Regions from separate parts of the Pseudomonas sp. LBUM1668 genome, predicted to be linked through region 2. Evidence: riboswitches for the same ligand, from Rfam matches in the RefSeq annotation. Region 2 holds a riboswitch; each other region holds the start of a gene.
What was found. A riboswitch is a leader RNA that binds a small molecule or an ion and turns the genes downstream of it on or off. The one in region 2 is predicted to bind cobalamin.
Positions count from the first base shown of each region.

Region 1: linked by a shared signal. The riboswitch ahead of ACA061_RS13470 (ABC transporter substrate-binding protein) and the one ahead of ACA061_RS12075 (TonB-dependent receptor plug domain-containing protein) in region 2 are both predicted to bind cobalamin.
Region 3: linked by a shared signal. The riboswitch ahead of ACA061_RS14810 (CbtB domain-containing protein) and the one ahead of ACA061_RS12075 (TonB-dependent receptor plug domain-containing protein) in region 2 are both predicted to bind cobalamin.

Region 1 is NZ_CP166787.1:2,989,577-2,996,008, forward strand. Features, by position in the region: gene ACA061_RS13450 (hypothetical protein) at 1-113, shown strand, start outside; gene ACA061_RS13455 (GNAT family N-acetyltransferase) at 139-639, shown strand; gene ACA061_RS13460 (ABC transporter ATP-binding protein) at 644-1,435, opposite strand; gene ACA061_RS13465 (FecCD family ABC transporter permease) at 1,432-2,448, opposite strand; gene ACA061_RS13470 (ABC transporter substrate-binding protein) at 2,445-3,458, opposite strand; cobalamin riboswitch at 3,603-3,795, opposite strand; gene ACA061_RS13475 (GGDEF domain-containing protein) at 4,044-5,549, shown strand; gene ACA061_RS13480 (HD-GYP domain-containing protein) at 5,744-6,432, shown strand, end outside.
Region 2 is NZ_CP166787.1:2,667,255-2,673,686, forward strand. Features, by position in the region: gene ACA061_RS12060 (PLDc N-terminal domain-containing protein) at 1-136, opposite strand, end outside; gene ACA061_RS12065 (ABC transporter substrate-binding protein) at 185-1,111, opposite strand; gene ACA061_RS12070 ((2Fe-2S) ferredoxin domain-containing protein) at 1,108-1,467, opposite strand; gene ACA061_RS12075 (TonB-dependent receptor plug domain-containing protein) at 1,467-3,404, opposite strand; cobalamin riboswitch at 3,498-3,703, opposite strand; gene ACA061_RS12080 (LysR family transcriptional regulator) at 3,756-4,646, opposite strand; gene ACA061_RS12085 (zinc-binding alcohol dehydrogenase family protein) at 4,757-5,764, shown strand; gene ACA061_RS12090 (L-dopachrome tautomerase-related protein) at 5,827-6,432, shown strand, end outside.
Region 3 is NZ_CP166787.1:3,306,410-3,312,841, reverse strand. Features, by position in the region: gene cobM (precorrin-4 C(11)-methyltransferase) at 90-836, opposite strand; gene ACA061_RS14820 (cobalamin biosynthesis protein) at 916-1,329, opposite strand; gene ACA061_RS14815 (CbtA family protein) at 1,326-2,027, opposite strand; gene ACA061_RS14810 (CbtB domain-containing protein) at 2,039-2,236, opposite strand; cobalamin riboswitch at 2,358-2,579, opposite strand; cobalamin riboswitch at 3,475-3,685, shown strand; gene cobW (cobalamin biosynthesis protein CobW) at 3,787-4,857, shown strand; gene cobN (cobaltochelatase subunit CobN) at 4,861-6,432, shown strand, end outside.

The sequences.
Region 1 (6,432 bases), 320 kb from region 2:
GTGCCGATGAACTGGACCGCTTGGGGAAAATCACTTTCGAAGAGTGGCGGGTGTTGCGTCTCGAAGCTGATCAAGCCTGGCTGCGCGCGGTATCTGGGGATGACTATCGGTAAAGTGGTTATCAACTATGGAGATTATGTGTCCACATTCAACATCGAGGCCGTGACCCGGTCAGAGATTGCCGAGGTCATCGACTTCGTCATGCAGGCTCGCGCTGAGCTTTTTCCGAAGCTGAGCGCCACAGGAACCCCGCCAGATCTGGCGAATTTTGAAGAGACTTACATCAGTGGCGCCGGACGTTTTCTGGTCGCCCGTAATGAAGGCCGCATCGTCGCCGCGATCGGTTATTTACCCTATGACCAGCGCTTCGAACACCTCGACTATCAGCAACTCGAGGTCGTGGAAGTGGTGCGGCTGTTTGTCATTCCCGAGTACAGACGCTCAGGATTGGCCAGTGAGCTTTACCAGACGTTGAAATCATCAGCCGAAGACGCCGGAGTCGACGTGATCTACCTGCACACGCATCCGTTCTTGCCGGGTGCGATCAATTTCTGGCTGAAACGCGGTTTTCAGGTGATCAACGTCGATCCCGACCCGGTCTGGCAGACGACTCATATGGATTGCCGAATTCAGAACTGACGGATCAGGAAGAGCGCAATCGCAGGATCTGCGCGCCGTCGAAAGGGTCGGTCAGGTAATGGGCATGCACCCCGAACGTGTCGAGCAGGCGTTGCGGGGTCAACACCTCAAGTGGTTTGCCGAGGGCGACCAGGCGACCCTTTTCCAGTACGGCCAATCGATCACAAGTCAGTGCTTGATTGAGGTCGTGCAGGGCAATCACCGTGGTCACCGGCAACGCTTGAACCACATTCAAAATAGACAGTTGATGCTGGATATCCAGGTGGTTGGTGGGTTCGTCCAGCAGCAGGATTTGCGGGCGCTGGGCGAGGGCGCGCGCGATGTGCACACGCTGGCGCTCGCCACCGGAAAGGCTGCGCCAGGAGCGATTGCGCAGATGCGTCGCGTCAACATCGCGCAAGGCCTGATCGATAATGCCATCGTCCTCGGCAGACCACGGACTGAGCGCCGACAGCCATGGCGTTCGACCCAGCGCCACGGCATCAAACACGCTGATCGCGTCGAGGGTGTCCGCCTGCTGCTCAACCACCGCCAGCGTTTGCGCGATGGTTCGGCGCGACAGCGTCTTCAACCGCTGGCCGTGGAGATGGATGTCGCCACGACTGGGCGTGCGTACGCCGCAGAGCAATTTCAGCAAAGTGGATTTGCCAGAACCGTTGGGGCCGACAAGGCCAAGGGTTTCGCCGCGACGGATGTCCAGATCAATCTCGTGCAGCAACCGCGCATCGCGGATATCAAAGCCGAGGCCGCAGCAACGCAGCACCGATTCGCCGACCACCGGGGACAGCGCATTCATCGGGCATTCCTCCGGCCGATCAGGATCAACGCGAACACTGGCGCACCGACCAGCGCGGTAATCACGCCGACCGGGATCACCTGGCCTTTGATCAGCGTGCGCGACAGCACATCAGCGGCAATCAAAAACACCGCGCCACCCAGTGCACTCGCGGGCAGCAGACGCGTGTGTCGAGTGCCGAGCAAAAGCCTTACAGCGTGGGGAATCACCAAACCCACGAAACCAATCGAGCCGACAATCGACACCATCACAGCCGTCACCAATGCGGCACAACTGATCAACAGCAATTGCACGCGCCGCACCGGAATCCCGAGCGATGCCGCTGAGTCGACGCCGAAGGTAAACGCGTCCAGCGCACGCCGATGCCACAGGCACACAACGAGCCCGATGACCGCCACCGGCACCGCCAGCCACACCGATGGCCAGCGCACGCCGCTGAGATTGCCGAGCATCCAGAACATGATGCCGCGTGCCTGTTCGGAGCTGGCCGACTTGGTGATCAGAAATGCCGTGAGCGCATTGAACAGTTGCGAACCGGCGATCCCCGCCAAAATGATCTGGCCGGTATTACCCGGTGAGCCAGCGGCGCGGCCGAGCAAAACCACCACGGCGAACGCCACAACAGCGCCGCCAAACGCACCAACTGACATGGAAATCGCCCCGGCACCGAAACCCAGCAACGCGACCATCACCGCGCCCGTCGAGGCACCAGCGGAAATGCCGAGCAGATACGGATCGGCCAACGGGTTGCGCAGCAGCGATTGCAGAATCACCCCGCAAGTCGCCAGGCCTGCGCCGCAAGCGGCAGCCACCAGCGCGCGAGTCAGGCGATAGTTCCAGACAATGCCTTCGTCGATCGGATCAAGCACATAACCGGCCGCCCACAGTTTGTTGGCCAGCACCTGAAACACCACGATGGGATCAATGGTCGTCTCACCAATGGCCACACCGGCAATCACCGCTAAAAGCAGGATGGCCAGTGCCAACAGGGTGCGTATCAACGTCGCGGTCATTTGGACAGGTCGTAGCCGTTGATGGCGCTCGCCAGTGCGGCGATGCCGTCGAACGTGCGCATGCTGGCCTGCATGGCCATGGCGTCGAGAATGATGATGCGGTTGTTTTTCACCGCGTCCATGTTGCGGGTTACGGGATCGTTGCGCAGGAATTCCAGTTTCTTCAGGTAGTCGTCAGCCGGGAAGCGCCGACGATCCATGCGCGCGATGACCAGGAACGTCGGGTTGGCTTTGGCGATGGTTTCCCAGCCGACAGTTGGCCATTCTTCATCGGACTCCACGACGTTGCGCACGCCCAGCGTGTTGAGCATGAAGTCTGGAACGCCCTTGTGTCCGGCGACGTACGGGTCGATATCCAGACTGGCACTGGAAAACCAGACCAGTGCGCTGATGTCTTTCGAGTTCTTGTCATTCGCCATGGCAATCGAGTTGGCGAGGCTCGCCTTGAGGTCTGCGTTCAACTGTTGAGCGCGCGCCTGGACATCAAAAATCTCACCGAACTGGGTGATGCTTTTATAGACGCTATCGATGCGAAACGGCGCCAGACGCGTGCCGTCGGCACCGACCAGATTGTCCTTGGCCTCGCAGTCAGACGGCATCAGATACGTCGGAATCTTCAGTTCGTGAAACTGTTCGCGGGTGCCGACCGCGCCTTGCGGCCCGACCATCCATTCCAGCTCCACAGCCACCAGTTGCGGGCGCTTGGCGATCACCGATTCGAAACTCGGTTCGTTATCGGCCAAGCGCTCGATGTTGTCGTTTTGCGCCTTGTATTGAGGCAGCACATCGTTGAACCACAGCGAAGTGCCGACGATTTTTTCGCCCAGTCCGAGGGCGAAGAGCATTTCCGTGCCGGCCTGGCCGATTGTCACCGCGCGCGCCGGGGCCTGCGCGAACGTCAGCGTGCTGCCGCAGTTTTCAATCGTCAGGGGGTACTGCGTCGGTGCAGCATGGGCGAGGGCGCTAACACCCAGGCCAACGACGAGGGCGACAAAACGAGGCAACAGCATGATGCAATCTCCATTTGAACCGTACACGGAGCCAGGGTGCAGGTTCTGGAAACACATCGCTTACGCTGCCTTGAAAGCAGTGCCAGGCCGATCACCGAAGTGACGCGCGCACAAGGATGTCCTTCCCGGACACCCCGCCGGTTAGTGATTGTTGCTTGGCCGGCAGGTCTCCTGACTGATGCGTCGTCGCCTGCTTCAGCCTTCCCGGGAGCAATCCCAGTGGCAGTTCAGAAGCAGGCTCGGCATCTACAGTTGCGGGGGCAGTTCCGTTTGATGCGCGGGGCGCATCACGGATTCCCTATTAATCCCAATTGGAAACCGGCGGGCGGCATGGTATCCGATCGTGGCGGTTGAGGCGAACGGGCGTGCTAGCTCAAGGCGTGGGGCAGCGCCAGCAGGAGGGCGGTGGTAACAACAGACCATTCATATACTTTTACGCAAAGCACTTTTCCGCCACCTATTCAGTTACTGCAACGATTCAGCGCAACTTGTATCCTTGCGTTACAAGAGGACGAATGGCCCCAGCTATTGCCCTGACCCAATAGTCGCGGGAACGGAAAACCGGACTTTCCTTAAGGTAATAACGTGAAGCGTGATTCGCACCTGGTTGTGCTTTTGCTGTTCGTGATCGGTTGCTCTCTGGCGTCATTGACGGTCTGGAAAGTATTGGCCTCTCGAGATCGGGCACTGGAGGAAGTGGATGTCCACGGCTTGAACCTGACCCAGGCGCTGTCTACCTACTCCGAGGGGATTGTCCGCCAGAGCTCGCTGCTTTTACTCGGGCTTGTCGAGCGTCTGGAAATAGAAGGTAGCGGCCCCGCGCAGATTCAGCGGCTGAGTGCATTGATCATCCGCCAGGAACCATTGATGCCACAGCTCAGCGGCATCACGATTTACGACAATCAGGGACGCTGGCTGATGTCCTCCAATCGACCGATTCCGGCCGGGGCGAATAGCAGCGATCGGACCTATTTCATTCATCATCGAGACGATCCCAGCCGTGAGACCTTTATCGGTCCGCCTATCCAGAGCCGTTCGAATCAGGAATGGGTGATCACCGTCAGCCGCCGCTTCAATGATGCGCGCGGAGAGTTTGCCGGGGTGGTGGCGGTCACCTTGGGCGTCGAAAACTTTCTTCGGTTGTTCGGAAAGATCGACGTGGGGCAGGAGGGCGCCATCGGGTTGTCTTACACCGATGGTACGTTGCTGGTTCGTTATCCATTCCGCGAGCAGGACATGGGCCGCAACTTTTCCAAATCGCCCATCTATGCCAAGTATCTTGTGGATCGATCAGTCGGCACCGCGTCGTTTACCTCCAGCCTGGATGGTGTGGAGCGGCTCTACGCCTTCCGCAAGAGTGACCGGCTGCCGTTGATAACGACGGTCGCACTCGGCAAGCGCGAAGCCCTCGCCGCGTGGCGTACGGAGGCATTGTTGTCGGCGGTGGTGGTCACCGGGCTGCTGGGGCTCACGGGCCTCATTGGCTGGTTCCTGATTCTGGATATCCGTCGGCGTACCAAAGCCGAAGATCAGTTGCGAGGCACCCAGCAGCAGTTGCTCTCAACCAATCGGCAGCTGGAGTTGCTGGCGATGAAAGACGCCCTGACCGGTCTGGCCAATCGACGCTGCTTTGATCAAAGCCTCGCCATGGAAGCCCGGCGCGCACGACGTGACGGCACGACGTTGGCATTGCTGATGATCGATATCGACCACTTCAAGCTGTTCAACGACTCACTCGGACATGTTGCCGGAGACGCCTGTCTGCAAACCGTTGGCAGAATCCTGGACGAATGTGTGCGGCGCCCCTCAGACCTGGTGGCTCGATATGGCGGTGAAGAGATGGGCGTGATCATGCCGGACACCGACATCGAAGGTGCCGCAGTCGTGGCGCAACTGATCATCGACCGCTTGCAGCAAGCAAACATCCCGCACAACGCCAGCCCGCTCGGACGCGTCAGTGTCAGCATCGGGATTGCGACAGCCACGGGGCTGGAACTGGATCACCTGCAAGGTTTGATCGAGGTAGCCGATCAGGCGCTGTACAACGCCAAGGCCCGGGGTCGGAATCAGTATGTAAGGGGTGGGTCGTGACAGGCGATCGCCTTTAGGTCTGGCACGGCATCAAAGGGCCTCTTCAAGCATTCGTGTTTTGCTACCGACAAAAGCACCTTCTCACGAGCCTGCGACTTCCTCTAGCGATTGCAGTTTTTCTAGCTACGCTTGCCAGCAAGAGAACGGCGTCAGCGCGCCCACTCGTTACTGGTCACGAAAGGGAGCCGACATTCATGGACAGCGTGCAGGACCTGTATCCATCAGCAACCGTCCTGGTGGTGGACGACACCCCCGACAACCTGATGCTGATCGCCGAGTTGCTCAAGGACAAATATCGGATCAAGGCAGCCAACAGCGGCGAGAAAGCACTGCGTCTTCTGCAAAGCGATCCGCTTCCCGACCTGATCCTGCTGGACATCATGATGCCCGGCCTGTCCGGGTATGACGTTGCCGAGCAGCTCAAGGGTGACCACCGTACTCGCCATATTCCGATCATTTTCCTGACTTCCATGGTTGCGACAGAGTACGAGATTCGCGGTTTGAGTCTGGGGGCTGCGGATTACATCACCAAGCCGATAATCCCCCCCGTGCTGTTGGCCAGGGTCGAGACTCAGATCAAGCTCAAGTCGGCGGCAGACTTCCTGCGCAATCAGAATGAATTCCTCGAGCAGGAAGTGCAGCGCCGGACCCGGGAGGTGATCGCCATCCAGGACGTCACTATTCACGCCATGGCATCGCTGGCCGAAACCCGCGACAACGAAACCGGCAACCACATTCGCCGTACTCAACACTACGTAAGATTGCTGGCCGAACTGCTGCGTGAGCATCCGCGCTTCCGGCACTTCCTCGATGAGGAAACCATCAAGCTGCTATTCAAATCAGCACCGCTGCACGATATAGGCAAGATTGGTATCGCTGATCG
Region 2 (6,432 bases):
GCACAAACACGATCAATACAATCCAGACCCCCTTGTTGTTCGATTTCCCCTCACTCTTGCGCACCCGATTGATGGCCCACAGTTCAATCAGTAGAAGAACTGCCGCCAGTACGATCCACACGGTTTCGATATGCATTGGCTACCTCCTGATGGTCTTTCTTAGGTGGCTTGAGGTTCGGCGGGTTCATTTATTTTTCTGCAGCGCCTGGAATTGCTGCGCCAGGTGCAGCGCGACACGGCCGCTGCCCACCGTCGGCAGCAGGTGGGTGAAGGGGATGTCGATCAGGCGATTCTCACGCACGGCGCGCAAGCGCGATAACACCGGATCATTTTGCAGCAGCTGACGTTTGCGCCAGGCCGGCGACCATTCGGCGTCGGCCAGCAAGATGACGTCGGGATCGCTGATCAGCAGGGTTTCGCGATCTATGGTCACGCGATACTGGTTGACCTCGGCGAATAGATTGCGCGCCCCGGCAGCAGCGAGCAGGGTGGTCACGAAGCCGCGCCCGCCCTCTGAATCCAGCCCGTTGACCTCGCTGTCCAGATAGAACACCGACAGCGGTTTTTCGCTGCCGATCAGTGCGCGGGCGCGGGCCAGATCGGCGTCCATGGCGGCGCTCAGTTGCTGCGCTTTTTGCTGTTTGTGCAGCAGCGCACCGAGGGTCAGCAGGTCATTGCGCACAAGCCCGAAATAATCCAGCGAATGCCCCGCGCAAGCGGACTCCAGTAAATAGGAGGCCACGCCGTTGCGCGCCAGACCCGAGCGTGATGTCACGCCATCGCCGAACGCCGTGGCAAAGCCGCCGACCACCAGATCCGGTTTCTGCGCGTACAGCACTTCGCTGGATGGATAGCGCGGCGCGATCACCGGAACCCCGGCGTACTCGGTCTTTCGACTCCCGGTATGGGTGTCGTCCAGATAGGCAACGCCAACTAACGTCGGGCCTGCATCCAGGGCGATCAGCAGATCAGCTGCGTGCTGATTGAGTGCGATGATGCGCGATGGCGGTAATTGTGCAGCGCTCCAGGTTTCGCCGCAGTTTCGATAATTGTCAGCGAGTGCCGGTGATGTGCAAAGCAGGGCCATCAGGCATAACCCAAGCGTTCTCATGCGCGCTCCTTGATCAGTAAATCCTCGACCATCTCACCACCGACCAGGTGCACCTCGACCAGCCGTTGCACGTCGGCGTCGCTGTGCACGCCATACCAGCAGGTCTCGGGATACACCGTCAGAATCGGCCCCAGATTGCACGGGAACTGACAATGCGTGCGCGTCAGCAACACGCCGCCCGGGGTTTCGATGCGGTTGTGCGCCAGCAGGTGCCGGCGCAGGGTTTTCCATAACTGCAAAGCGCCGCGCTGGGTGCAGCGCGGGCCGGTGCAGAGGAACACGTGGCGCGCATGTTCGGGAACGTGCGACCAGTCCGGGTGCGTGTCGATGCCGTCGACCGTTTTGAAGTCAGCCATCAGAAGCGGTACGTGTAGCGTACTTCTGAGGTGAACGGCCGTCCGAGGTTGTCAACGTTGCTGGCGCGGCTGGTGACGAAATCGCGGTCGAAGAGGTTCTCTACCAGCAGGCTGACGCGGTGTTGACGGGCATTGTCGAGGTAGCGATAAGCATCGGCATCGATCACTGAATAGTGACCGTACTCGACCTGTTTCGAGCTGGTCACATCGCGGATATAGCGGATCGCGCCGCCGGCACCCCACATGCGATTTTCCGACTCGAAGCCTATGCGCGAACGGGCGAAGAAGCTCGGGATGTCATTGATGGTCACGCCGCTGCGCGACTCGGTGAGGTTGCGGGTCATGTCCGCTTGCAGGCTCCATTGCGCGTTGATCGCCAGTTTCGCGTCAGCCTCGAAACCGCGCATGCGCACCTGGCCCTCGCCGTTGACCCAGTGGCTATCGTCGAGGGTGATCAGGTCGTCGATCTTGCGTTTGAACACGGTGACGCTGGCACTGAACGCGCGATCGAGCAGCAGGCCCTTGTAGTCGAGGCCCAGTTCGGCGTTGCGGCTTTTTTCCGGTTTAAGGTTGCGGTTGCCGATCTCGTCGCCCGGTTCGTTGACGAACAATTGCTCGGCGTTCGGCAGTTTGTAGGCGCTGCCGTACTGACCGCGCAGTGCCCAGTTGTCGTTGAGATCGTAGAGCGAAGTGAGCATGCCGACCGTGGCGCTGTCGCCGCCGCCCATGGCTTCGTGACGAAAGCCGACGCTCGGGTGCCAGTCGGGCAGGGCGTCGATTTGCGGACGCAACTGGGTGTAGATCGCGTGGGCTTCGGCCTTGTCGTTGTCGATGATCAGCACATCGTCCTGGCCTTTGAACCATTGGTTGTCGGTGCCGAACACCAGCACATGACCGCCGGACGATTCAGCCTTGCCTTCGGCCTGCACACCCCAATCGGTAAAGCCCCAATAGTCGTTGTGGTTGATGGCTTTGGTGGCGCCGCCCTCGACATTATTGATGCGCGTGTAGCGGGTGTCCCAATCGTTGATATGGCCTTTGACGAAGTAGCTCAGACGTTCATTGAGATTTTGCTCGAAGGTCGCTGTGGCGATCTGTTGCACGCGGTCGTTGGTGGTTTTGTGGTTATCGACCGGGCGGGCGAAATCGAGGTTGGCGTCGGCATATTGGTAGAACAACTCCAGCCGCGAGTCGTCGCCAAACGATTGAATCGCCTTGCCACCGAACGTGGTGACTTCATAAGCACGGTTTTTCTCGGTGACGTTTTTCATGTCGCGGTTGCGATACGGCTGGTAACCGTCGGAGACGTTGTGGCTGACATACGCCAGCAAGCCCAGATCGCCGAAACCGTTGCTGAAGATGTTCTCGAGCCGGGCATCGCCGGTGGTGCCGCCGAAGGTGTCGAGGCCCATGTTCACCTCGCCCGAGGCCTTTCGACGCTGCGGCGAACGGGTGACGATGTTGATCACCCCCGACACCGCTTGCGTGCCGAACAACAGGCTCTGCCCACCCTTGAGCACCTCGATACGTTCGATGGCGTTGGCCGGCAAGGTGTCCAGGTACAAGCCGCCGTACAAGCGGTTGTTCAAGCGCACGCCGTCTAGCAGGATCAGCGTATCGTCGTTGCGCCCGCCCAGCAGGGAATAAGTACCGTAGTCGAACGGGCCGTTTTTCGGGGCGACGTAGAGGCCGGGAATGAACATCTGCATGACGCGACTGACATCCGCCGCGGGGCCGGCGCGCTCGATCTGTTCGCGGCTGACGATGTCCACTTTGCTGCCGTAATGCGCCATGTCGGCGACGGTGGTGGACTCCACCGACGGTGCGGAAACGATTTGCTGATTGAGTTCCAGTGGCGCGTCGTCAGCCAGCAGCAGCGGACTGAACAGGCAACCGAATAACAGGGATGGAGCAGAGGTGTTGAAAGGTCGAATCATTGTCTTCTCGAAAGGATCTTCGCAGAAGAGCATGCAGGAGAAGGCATCGCGCACACGCCGACACCGGCCCATGCCCGCCCACCGCAGGATTTTGCCAAACAGATATTTCGGGCCGGTCTCCGGGCTCACGCGTATCGATGCTTTCACCTTCCCATGGCCGTCTGGCCACAGTGGTGTGTCGAAAGCATCACGCGCATACCGTTGCGGGGGCAGCACCGGACTTGTTCAAAAAGAACGTACCGGTTTCCCGTTTCACCCCATGCACGGCGGCATGGGACACCTGAAACTGGACGGCATCTGAACACTCGAATGACCGTTCGTCAACGCCGCAGCTATTATCGGACGCTCAGTTCAGCCCCGCTGTAGAGCGGCAAACTGGTTGCTCAACCACGCATACAGTTGCGATACCGCGGGGGAGATTTGTTTGCGATGCGGGCACACCAGACTCAACGGCGAGGCCTCTCCCGCAAAGTCCGGCAGCAGCACAAGCAGGCGTCCTGCGCTCACGTCAGCGCTGACATCCAGCCAGGATTTGTTGGCGATACCTTCACCGTCCAGTGCCCAGCGCCGAACCACATCGGCGTCGTCGCTGAACAGCGGGCCAGAGACTTGAATCGTCTGTCCGGCCAGGCACCATTTGTCGTAGACCCGACCATTCTGCAGGTAGAGCAGGCAAGGATGATTCAACAAGTCGTCCGGCGTTTTCGGTTGCCCGTGGCGTTGCACATAGGCTGGAGATGCGACCAGCACCCGGTTATTCCAAGGCGCGAGTGGCAGAGCCACGTAGTTGGCGTCTTCGTTGGTACCGTATCGAATGGCGACGTCCACCGGGTCGCGAAACAGATCGGCTTTCTGGTCCGACAGCACAAGGCGCAGTGTCAGTTCCGGATGCTGACGACGGAACATCGTTAACCAAGGCAGCAGAATATTGCGCCCCAGATCAGACGGCGCAGTGACTTGCAGCACGCCGCGCAGCGTGGCGTTTTCACCCCGCAGGTTTTCCTCGCCTTGCTTCAGGGCTTCGAGCACGGCGTGGGCGGTGGGCAGGTATTGCTCACCTTCGGCAGTCAAACGCAGGCTGCGGGTGGTTCGCGCAAACAGGCGCACATCCAGTTCGCGCTCCAGGCGTTTGATGGCGGCGGCGACCTGCCCCGGCAACAAATCGGCCTCCAGCGCCGCGGCGGTAAAGCTGCCCAGCGCTGCGCTGCGGGTGAACAGGGCGAGATCATCGATACGGATCATTTTCTCTTCTGTAGTGAAAGTGTTGGCGCATTCTGCAGGTTTTTCTTTCTCCGTGGGAAGCCGAAGATGGTGGCACGTGAATGCTTCAACCCTTCAGACAGCGAGCCCCCATGAAAGCCATCACATTTGTACAACACGCCCTGCCCATTGAAGATCCGCAATCCTTGCAAGACATCGAGATGGCTACGCCAGTGCCCGGTCCGCGTGATCTGCTGGTCGAGGTACGGGCCGTTTCAGTCAACCCGGTCGACACCAAGGTGCGCGCAGGCACTTTCACCAAAGAACCGAAAATTCTCGGTTGGGATGCGGCTGGCATCGTCCGCGAAGTCGGTTCGCAAGTGACGCTGTTTCAACCGGGCGACGAAGTGTTTTACGCCGGCTCGATTATTCGCAGCGGTAGCTACAGCGAATTGCATTTGGTGGATGAGCGGATTGTCGGGCACAAGCCGCGTTCGTTGAGTGCTGCCGAGGCGGCGGCACTGCCGTTAACGTCGATCACGGCGTGGGAATTATTGTTCGACCGTCTCGGTGTCGCCGAGGCCAGCGGGGAGGGCAAATGCCTGTTGATCACCGGCGCGGCAGGTGGCGTCGGTTCGATGCTGGTGCAACTGGCTCGCCAGTTGACCCGACTCACGGTGATTGGCACCGCCTCGCGCCCGGAGACCGCTGGTTGGGTGAAGCAGTTGGGCGCCCATCACGTCATCGATCACAGCCAGCCACTGCTCGCTCAGTTGCAGGCCCTCGGGATTGCCGAAGTCGATTACGTCGCCAGCCTGACCCACACCGAACAGCACTTTCTACAGTTGATCGACGTGCTGCGACCACAGGGGCGTCTAGCGGTGATTGATGATCCCGAGAGCCTTGATGTCATGCCGCTCAAGCGTAAGTCATTGTCGCTGCATTGGGAGTTGATGTTCACCCGTTCGCTGTACGAAACGGCGGACATGATCGAGCAGCATCACCTGCTGAGCCGGGTCTCTGACCTGATTGATCTGGGGGTTTTGCAGACCACCGTCGGCGAGCACTTCGGCGCGATCAACGCCGCCAACATGCGCCGGGCCCATGCGCTGGTCGAGAGCGGCAAAGCCCGGGGCAAGATCGTTCTCGAAGGTTTTTGATAATCGTCACTTGAATCGTCAGACGGGCTCCATAAAGGGCCTGTCAGGAGCACTTTATGCGTATGAAAAAACTCTCCGCGGTTATCGCCTTGTTATCGGCTGCCGCGTTTGGTGCGCCGTTCGCCCATGCCATCAACGCTGTCGCCTTGCCGGCGGACGCACCCACCGATCGATCCTTCGGCAAGCTTGAACAAGTGCATGCGTTCTACGATGCGATGCCCACCGGGGTGACCGTCAGCGAGACCGGGCGGGTCTTCGTCAACTTTCCGCGCTGGGGCGACAACGTGCCGTTCACCGTGGGCGAGATCCGCGACGGCAAAGTGGTGGCCTATCCGAACGCCGCGATCAACACGGAAAACCCCAACGACCCAAGCGACGGATTAATCAGTGTGCAAAGTGTGGTGGCCGATGGTCAGGGGCGTGTCTGGCTGCTCGACACAGCAGCGCCGGGCTTCGCTGACCCCAAGCCGCGAGGAGCGAAACTGGTCGCGATAGACCTTGCCAGCAACAAAGTCGTCAAGCGGCTGGTGTTCCCGGACAACGTCATGTTGCCCAGCACATATGTCAACGACATGCGTTTCGACTTTCGCAACGGCGCCGAGGGCACCGTGTATCTGACCGACTCCTCGCTGCGAGGCCCGGGCGCGATCATTGTCATGGACATCGCC
Region 3 (6,432 bases), 640 kb from region 2:
ACAAGATCAAAAGATCGCAGCCTTCGGCAGCTCCTACAGGGAAATGTATTCCAATGTAGGAGCTGCCGAAGGCTGCGATCTTTTGATTTTCAGGGTCTGTAAAGATGCGCATGCCCGGCGCGGTACAGCGATGACTCGCTGAACACCTCACTCCCCAAGACCCGCCCAACCAGAATCAACGCCGTACGCCGAAACCCTTTGGCGGCGACTTTCTCGGCGATATCCGCCAGCGTTCCCACCACCCAGTCCTGATCCGGCCATGTCGCGCGATGAATCACCGCGATCGGGCAATCCGCGCCGTAATGCGGCAGCAGTTCAGTCAGGATCTTTTCCAGATGATTGACCCCCAGATGAATCGCCATCGTCGCGCCATGCTGCGCCAGACTGCCCAGCTCTTCGCCGGCGGGCATTGCCGTCTTGTCGGCATAACGGGTCAGGATCACGCTTTGCGATACGTCAGGCAGCGTGAGTTCTGCGCCCAACAACGCCGCGCATGCCGCGGTCGCCGTCACTCCGGGGATGATTTCAAACGGGATATCGAGTTCACGCAGATAGCGGATCTGCTCGCCAATCGCGCCATAGAGACTCGGATCCCCCGAATGCACCCGCGCCACATCCTGGCCCTTGGCGTGCGCGGTTTTGATCAGCTCGATGATCTGTTCCAGATGCAATTCAGCGCTGTTGACCAGTGTCTCTGCCTGATGACCTTCGAGCACCGCCGCGGGTACCAGCGAACCTGCGTAGATGATCACCGGGCAACTGCGTATCAGTCGCTGGCCTTTGACGGTGATCAATTCCGGGTCGCCGGGGCCGGCGCCGATGAAGTAAACGGTCATCGTAGAATCCTTGGGAAATAGGCGCGGCAACGCTTCAGATGAAGATTGCTCATGATGAATGGCGGGGATTATCGGGAATTTACGCGGCGCCGGCCAATGCCAGCGTTGCCTGAGCGTATTTTTGTCGGGAAATCAGCAGCTTTGCCGGTGCCTGAATCAGCTGTTCGGCGAGTGCCAGTGCGGCGCTTTCCGCTACGCCATAACAACCGGTGCGCTCGAAGGCAATCTGCGAATGGTGGCTGAGTCGCTGTGCATAGCTGGCCAATTCTTCACTGCTGAAATACAGCAGCGGCAGGGCCAGTTGATTCGCGAGTTCCTGCAAGCCGGGTTCATCGCGCTTCAAGTCGATACTGGCCAAAGCCTTCACGGCATGCAGTTCTATGCGATTGGCTTGCAAGGCTTGATCGAGTAACGCGCGCAGCGTGCTCGCAGGGCAGCCGCGCTGGCAGCCCAGACCGACCACGAAAGTCGGCGCTGCGCTGTCAGTCGTCATGCGTGGTATTGACCATCGATCTTGCGGCGGAACAACCAGGCGCTGATCAGGCCCAAGGCCAGCCAGAACGCTACGTTGGTCAATTGCGAAGCGATTTTGAACTGCGCTTCCAGTGCTTCTGGCGCGAGCATCGAATGCACTTCCGGTTGCGGTGCGCCGATCACGTGCGGTACAGCGAGGATGGCCACACCGAGGATTTTCATCAACCAATGACGGCTGAACGCAATCAACGCCAGACCGGCAGCGGTTGAAGCGGCAGTGCTGATCCACCACAACTGCCGCGAAGCCAGATCCGCCGCGGCAGTGCCCGGCAGTTCAGGCGGCAAGCCCAGGGTCGGTGCGAGGACGAACGTCGCGTAACCGGCCAGCCCCCACAGCAGACCCTGCGAGGTTTTGGTCGGCGCGCGCAGGGTGTAGAGACCGGCCAGCATCAAGGCAAAACCCACGGCCACCACCAGATTGCCACCCGTGGTCGAAAGCACGCGCTGCCAGCCGTCTTCCGGCTCCCAGGCTTCGGCATCATGGGTGTGCGCAGCGGTGCCGGCGGCGTGTTCGTGAACCGCGGCAACAGGCTCGGATTTTTCATAGGTTTCGGCTTGAAGAATCAGCGGCGACACCCAGAAACTTTGCAGCAGCGTGAGCAGCAGGGCGGCCAGCAGGCCGGTGAAACCTGCGGTTTGCGCAATTCGCTTGATCATGTCGGCAGGTCTCAGTGGCACGGGAACGCGGCGCTGTGGCGGGTATCGTGAGCCGCATTGTGCACGGCTTCAATGTGCGAGAAACCGGCGAAATAGACGAGGCTTGCACCCAGGATCGACGCGAAAACAGCGGCGGTCAGGCGTTGGCTCAGGGTGGTGGTGCTGGAGATTTTGTCCGTGTTACTGCCGGTGCTGGTGATGATCGACATGGCGCGTCCCTCTGGAATGTCAGGGGTGGACAAGAGCGCATGAAAACCCCTGCGGCGCGGGCACGCAGAGGTTCAAACAGCGCCCGCCCACCGCGGGTTTGTTATGTTCAGCACGCCAATTGCGCGCTGTGTGTTGCGGGCCGGTCTCCGGGCTCACGAGGGGTTGGCGTCTGGCCGACCTGCAAGCGTCACCTTCCCATGCCGCAATGGCACAGTGGATCTGACGCTTCGCTCGCTTACCGTTGCGGGGGCAGCACCGGACTGACATGGCTCTGAGTAAAGCACATGATTCACCGGTTTCCCGTTTCACCCTGTGAAGGGCACCCGTAACAAGTTGTGTAGGAGAGCATGGTGTGGGGTTTTTAGTCAATTTGCTTTGGGGGCTTATCCGTTGCTGCGGGTGTGGCTTCTTATGGTTCCGCCCTTACGGCGGGTCACTTTTTCCAGACGCCGAAAAAGTAACCAAAAAGGCTTGCTCCTACGTCCGGCCCGCTCGCTAAAGCTCGGGGTTCCTTCGCTCCGGAATCCATCCGGGGCATCGATTCCGGTTTGCTTCGCTGCACCTCCTTTCGATGTCCTCCCCGGATGAATCCCTCCACTCAGCCTCCCGACGTCGCCCGCGGATCAAGATCAAAAGCTGCACTCGAGCTAACGCTCATTGTGTTGAGTGGGGGAGGAGCGTGCGGTTGGCTTTGGTTTTGTGTTGGGTTTGCCCTCGTCCCAGCCCACTACCGAGGGAGAGGGGGGGCCGACTTTTGGGCTTTTCGGAATCGGTGTTCGACTCGGTGTTTCACGTCGGTGTACTTCTCCCAAACACCTCGATCAGTCCCCTCTCCCTCTGGAAGACGGGTAGGGTGAGGGGCTTTTGATCTGGCTTTTGATCTGGCTTTTGATCTGGCTTTTGATCTGGCTTTTGATGTTGCTCTTGCTCTTAGCCCCCTTCGGCAGGCCGAGCGAAGGTGTTCATTCGGGGGGTAGGCGCGTAGCGCCGTGCGGCGAAGCCGCATACATCGAGAGGAGGTGCAGCGCAGCAAACCGTAGGCGATGCCCCCGAATGGACACCGTAGCGAGGGAACACTGAGCCTCAGCGAAGTGCCGTACGCCGGGGGAAAGCCTTTTGGGTTACCTTTTCGGCGTTTGGAAAAGGTGACCCGCCGTAAGGGCGGAACCCTAAGTAGCCATCACCGCAGCAACGGATATGCCCTCTATCCAAACATTGACCCGCCCCCACACCATGCGTAGCCTTGCGCCTTCGAGGTTCTTCGGCATTGCCGAAGCTAAGAAGGGAACGCGGTCAATGCCGCGGCTGCCCCCGCAACTGTGAACGGTGATGTTCGCTGCCACGCCACTGCAAGCTCAATCCACAGAGCCCGCGGGAAGGCGCAGTGAATCCAGGCCCAGCGCCTGAACACCGTCAGCCAGGAGACCTGCCTCGTCACAGATTCTCAATTTCAACCGGGCGGGGTGATCCGGTGGCGAACTCTCCAGGCACGCACGCGCGGTGCCGGTTCTCGTCCCGTATGCCCGCCACTTTGCCAAAGGGCATACCGATGAAAACACTGGCCAAACTCCCTGTCACCATCGTCACCGGCTTCCTCGGCTCGGGCAAAACCACATTGCTGCGGCACATGCTCGACAACGCTCAGGGCCGCCGTATCGCGGTGATCGTCAACGAGTTTGGCGAGTTGGGCATCGACGGTGAAATCCTCAAGCAATGCACCATCGGCTGCTCCGAAGAAGAAGCTGTGGGCCGCGTTTATGAGCTGGCCAACGGCTGCCTGTGCTGCACGGTGCAGGAAGAGTTTTTCCCGGTAATGCGCGAGCTTGTTGCCCGTCGCGGTGACCTCGACCACATCCTCATTGAAACCTCTGGCCTGGCCTTGCCAAAACCGCTGGTACAAGCCTTCCAGTGGCCGGAAATCCGCAGCGCTTGCACGGTTGACGCGGTGATCACCGTGGTCGACAGCCCGGCCGTGGCCGCTGGCACCTTCGCCGCGTTCCCGGATCAGGTCGATGCCCAGCGCAAACTCGACCCGAACCTGGATCACGAATCGCCGCTGCACGAGCTCTTCGCCGACCAACTGGCCAGCGCCGACCTCGTCATCCTTAACAAATCTGACCTGATCAGCCCTGAAGACCTGGCGCGCGTACGTCTTGAAGTCGCCGAAGAACTGCCGCCAGCGGTGAAGATCATCGAAGCCAGCAGTGGTCGTGTGCCGCTGGACGTGCTGATCGGCCTTGGCGCCGGTTCCGAAGAACACATAGACAGCCGTCACAGCCATCACGACCATCACCACGACGGTGATGACGATCACGATGACCACGATCACGACGCCTTCGATTCGATCTCCATCGAACTGCCGCAAGCCGACGAAAGCCTGCTGCTCGACGCGCTGACGCAACTGGTGGTCAAGCACGGCATCCTGCGTGTGAAGGGCTTTGCGGCGATCCCGAACAAGCCGATGCGTTTGCTGATTCAAGGCGTGGGCACGCGTTTCGACAAGCATTTCGACCGTCAGTGGGGCGCCGATGAAGCGCGCGTCACGCGTCTGGTGTTGATCGGTCAGGAGCTCGACGCCGCGCAACTCGAAGCGCAACTGCGCGCTGCGCTCAGCGTTTAACCCATGCACCTGCTCAGGACCCAGCCCGGCGGTTTCGTCTCGGATGACAACATCGCGGACCTGGGGCAAACCCCGGCCGAACTGGTAATCCTGTGCAGCGGCGATTCCAGCCTGGCGCTGCTCGCCGAAGCTGCGCAGCAACTGCCCGAGGATTATCCGAGCCTGCGCCTGGCCAATCCCATGCAGGTGCAGAATCACGCTTCGGTCGATCTCTACGTCGATGAAGTGCTGCGCCACGCCAAAGTCATTCTGATCTCGCTGCACGGCGGCATCGCTTATTGGCGCTACGGCATCGAGCGTTTGATTGAGTTGTCCGAGCGTGGCGTGCAGGTGATTCTGGTGCCGGGTGATGATCGCCCCGATCCGGAACTCAGTGACCTGAGCACCGTCAACGCCGAAGATCGTGACCGGCTCTGGCAGTTCCTGCGTCAGGGCGGCATGGGCAACGCCGTGGATTTCTTTCATTGCCTGGCCAGCCGTTGGCTCGCCCGCGATTACCCGTGGGGCGAACCGCAAACCCTGCCGCGCACGGCGATTTACCATCCGCACAAAACCAGCGCCGCACTGAGTGACTGGCAGGCCGATTGGCGGCCCGATCAACCGGTGGCGGCGGTGCTGTTTTACCGCTCGCATTTGCAAGCGGCGAACACCGCGTTCATCGATGTTTTCTGCCAGCGCTTGCAAGCGGCGGGGCTGAACCCTTTGCCGTTAGCGGTGGCGAGTCTGAAAGAACCCGGCTGCCTGTCGGTGGTCGAGGATTGGCTGGATGAAGTCGAGGCGGGGGTGATTCTCAACACCACCGGTTTTGCCCAGTCGAGTCCCGAAGCGCCGCACTTGCGGCCGTTTCGCCGCAACATCCCGGTGATTCAGGCGATCTGCGCTCAGGACAACGAGCCCGGTTGGCGCGACAGCGAGCAGGGCCTCGGCCCGCGGGATCTGGCAATGCACATTGCCTTGCCGGAACTCGACGGACGCATCATCAGCCGCCCGATCAGCTTCAAGGATCTGGCCTGGCGCAGCGAGCGCAGTCAGTCAGATGTGGTCTGCTATCGGGCGCAACCCGAACGCATGGATTTCGTCGCCGAGCTGGCGCGACGCTGGATCGCTCTGGCGCGGGTGCCGAATGCCGAGAAACGCATTGCGCTGATTCTCGCCAATTACCCGACTCGCGACGGGCGCATCGGCAACGGTGTCGGCCTCGACACGCCGGCGGCAGCGCTGAACATCTTGCGCGCGTTACAGGCCGAGGGTTATCCGGTAACGGCCGAGTTGCCGGACAGCGGCACCGCGCTGATCCAGCAATTGCTCGGTGGCGTCAGCAATGATCTCGACACCCTTGATTTGCGCCCGTGCCAGCAAAGTCTGGCGATGGACGATTACCTGACGATGTTCAATGCACTGCCCGAGGCCAATCGCGCGGCAGTGATCGAACGCTGGGGCCCGCCACAAAACGATCCGATGTGCCGCGACGGGCGCATGATGATCGCCGGGTTGCGCTTTGGCCTGACCTTTGTCGGCATCCAACCGGCGCGCGGTTATCAGGTCGATCCGAGCGCGGTCTACCACGACCCGGAT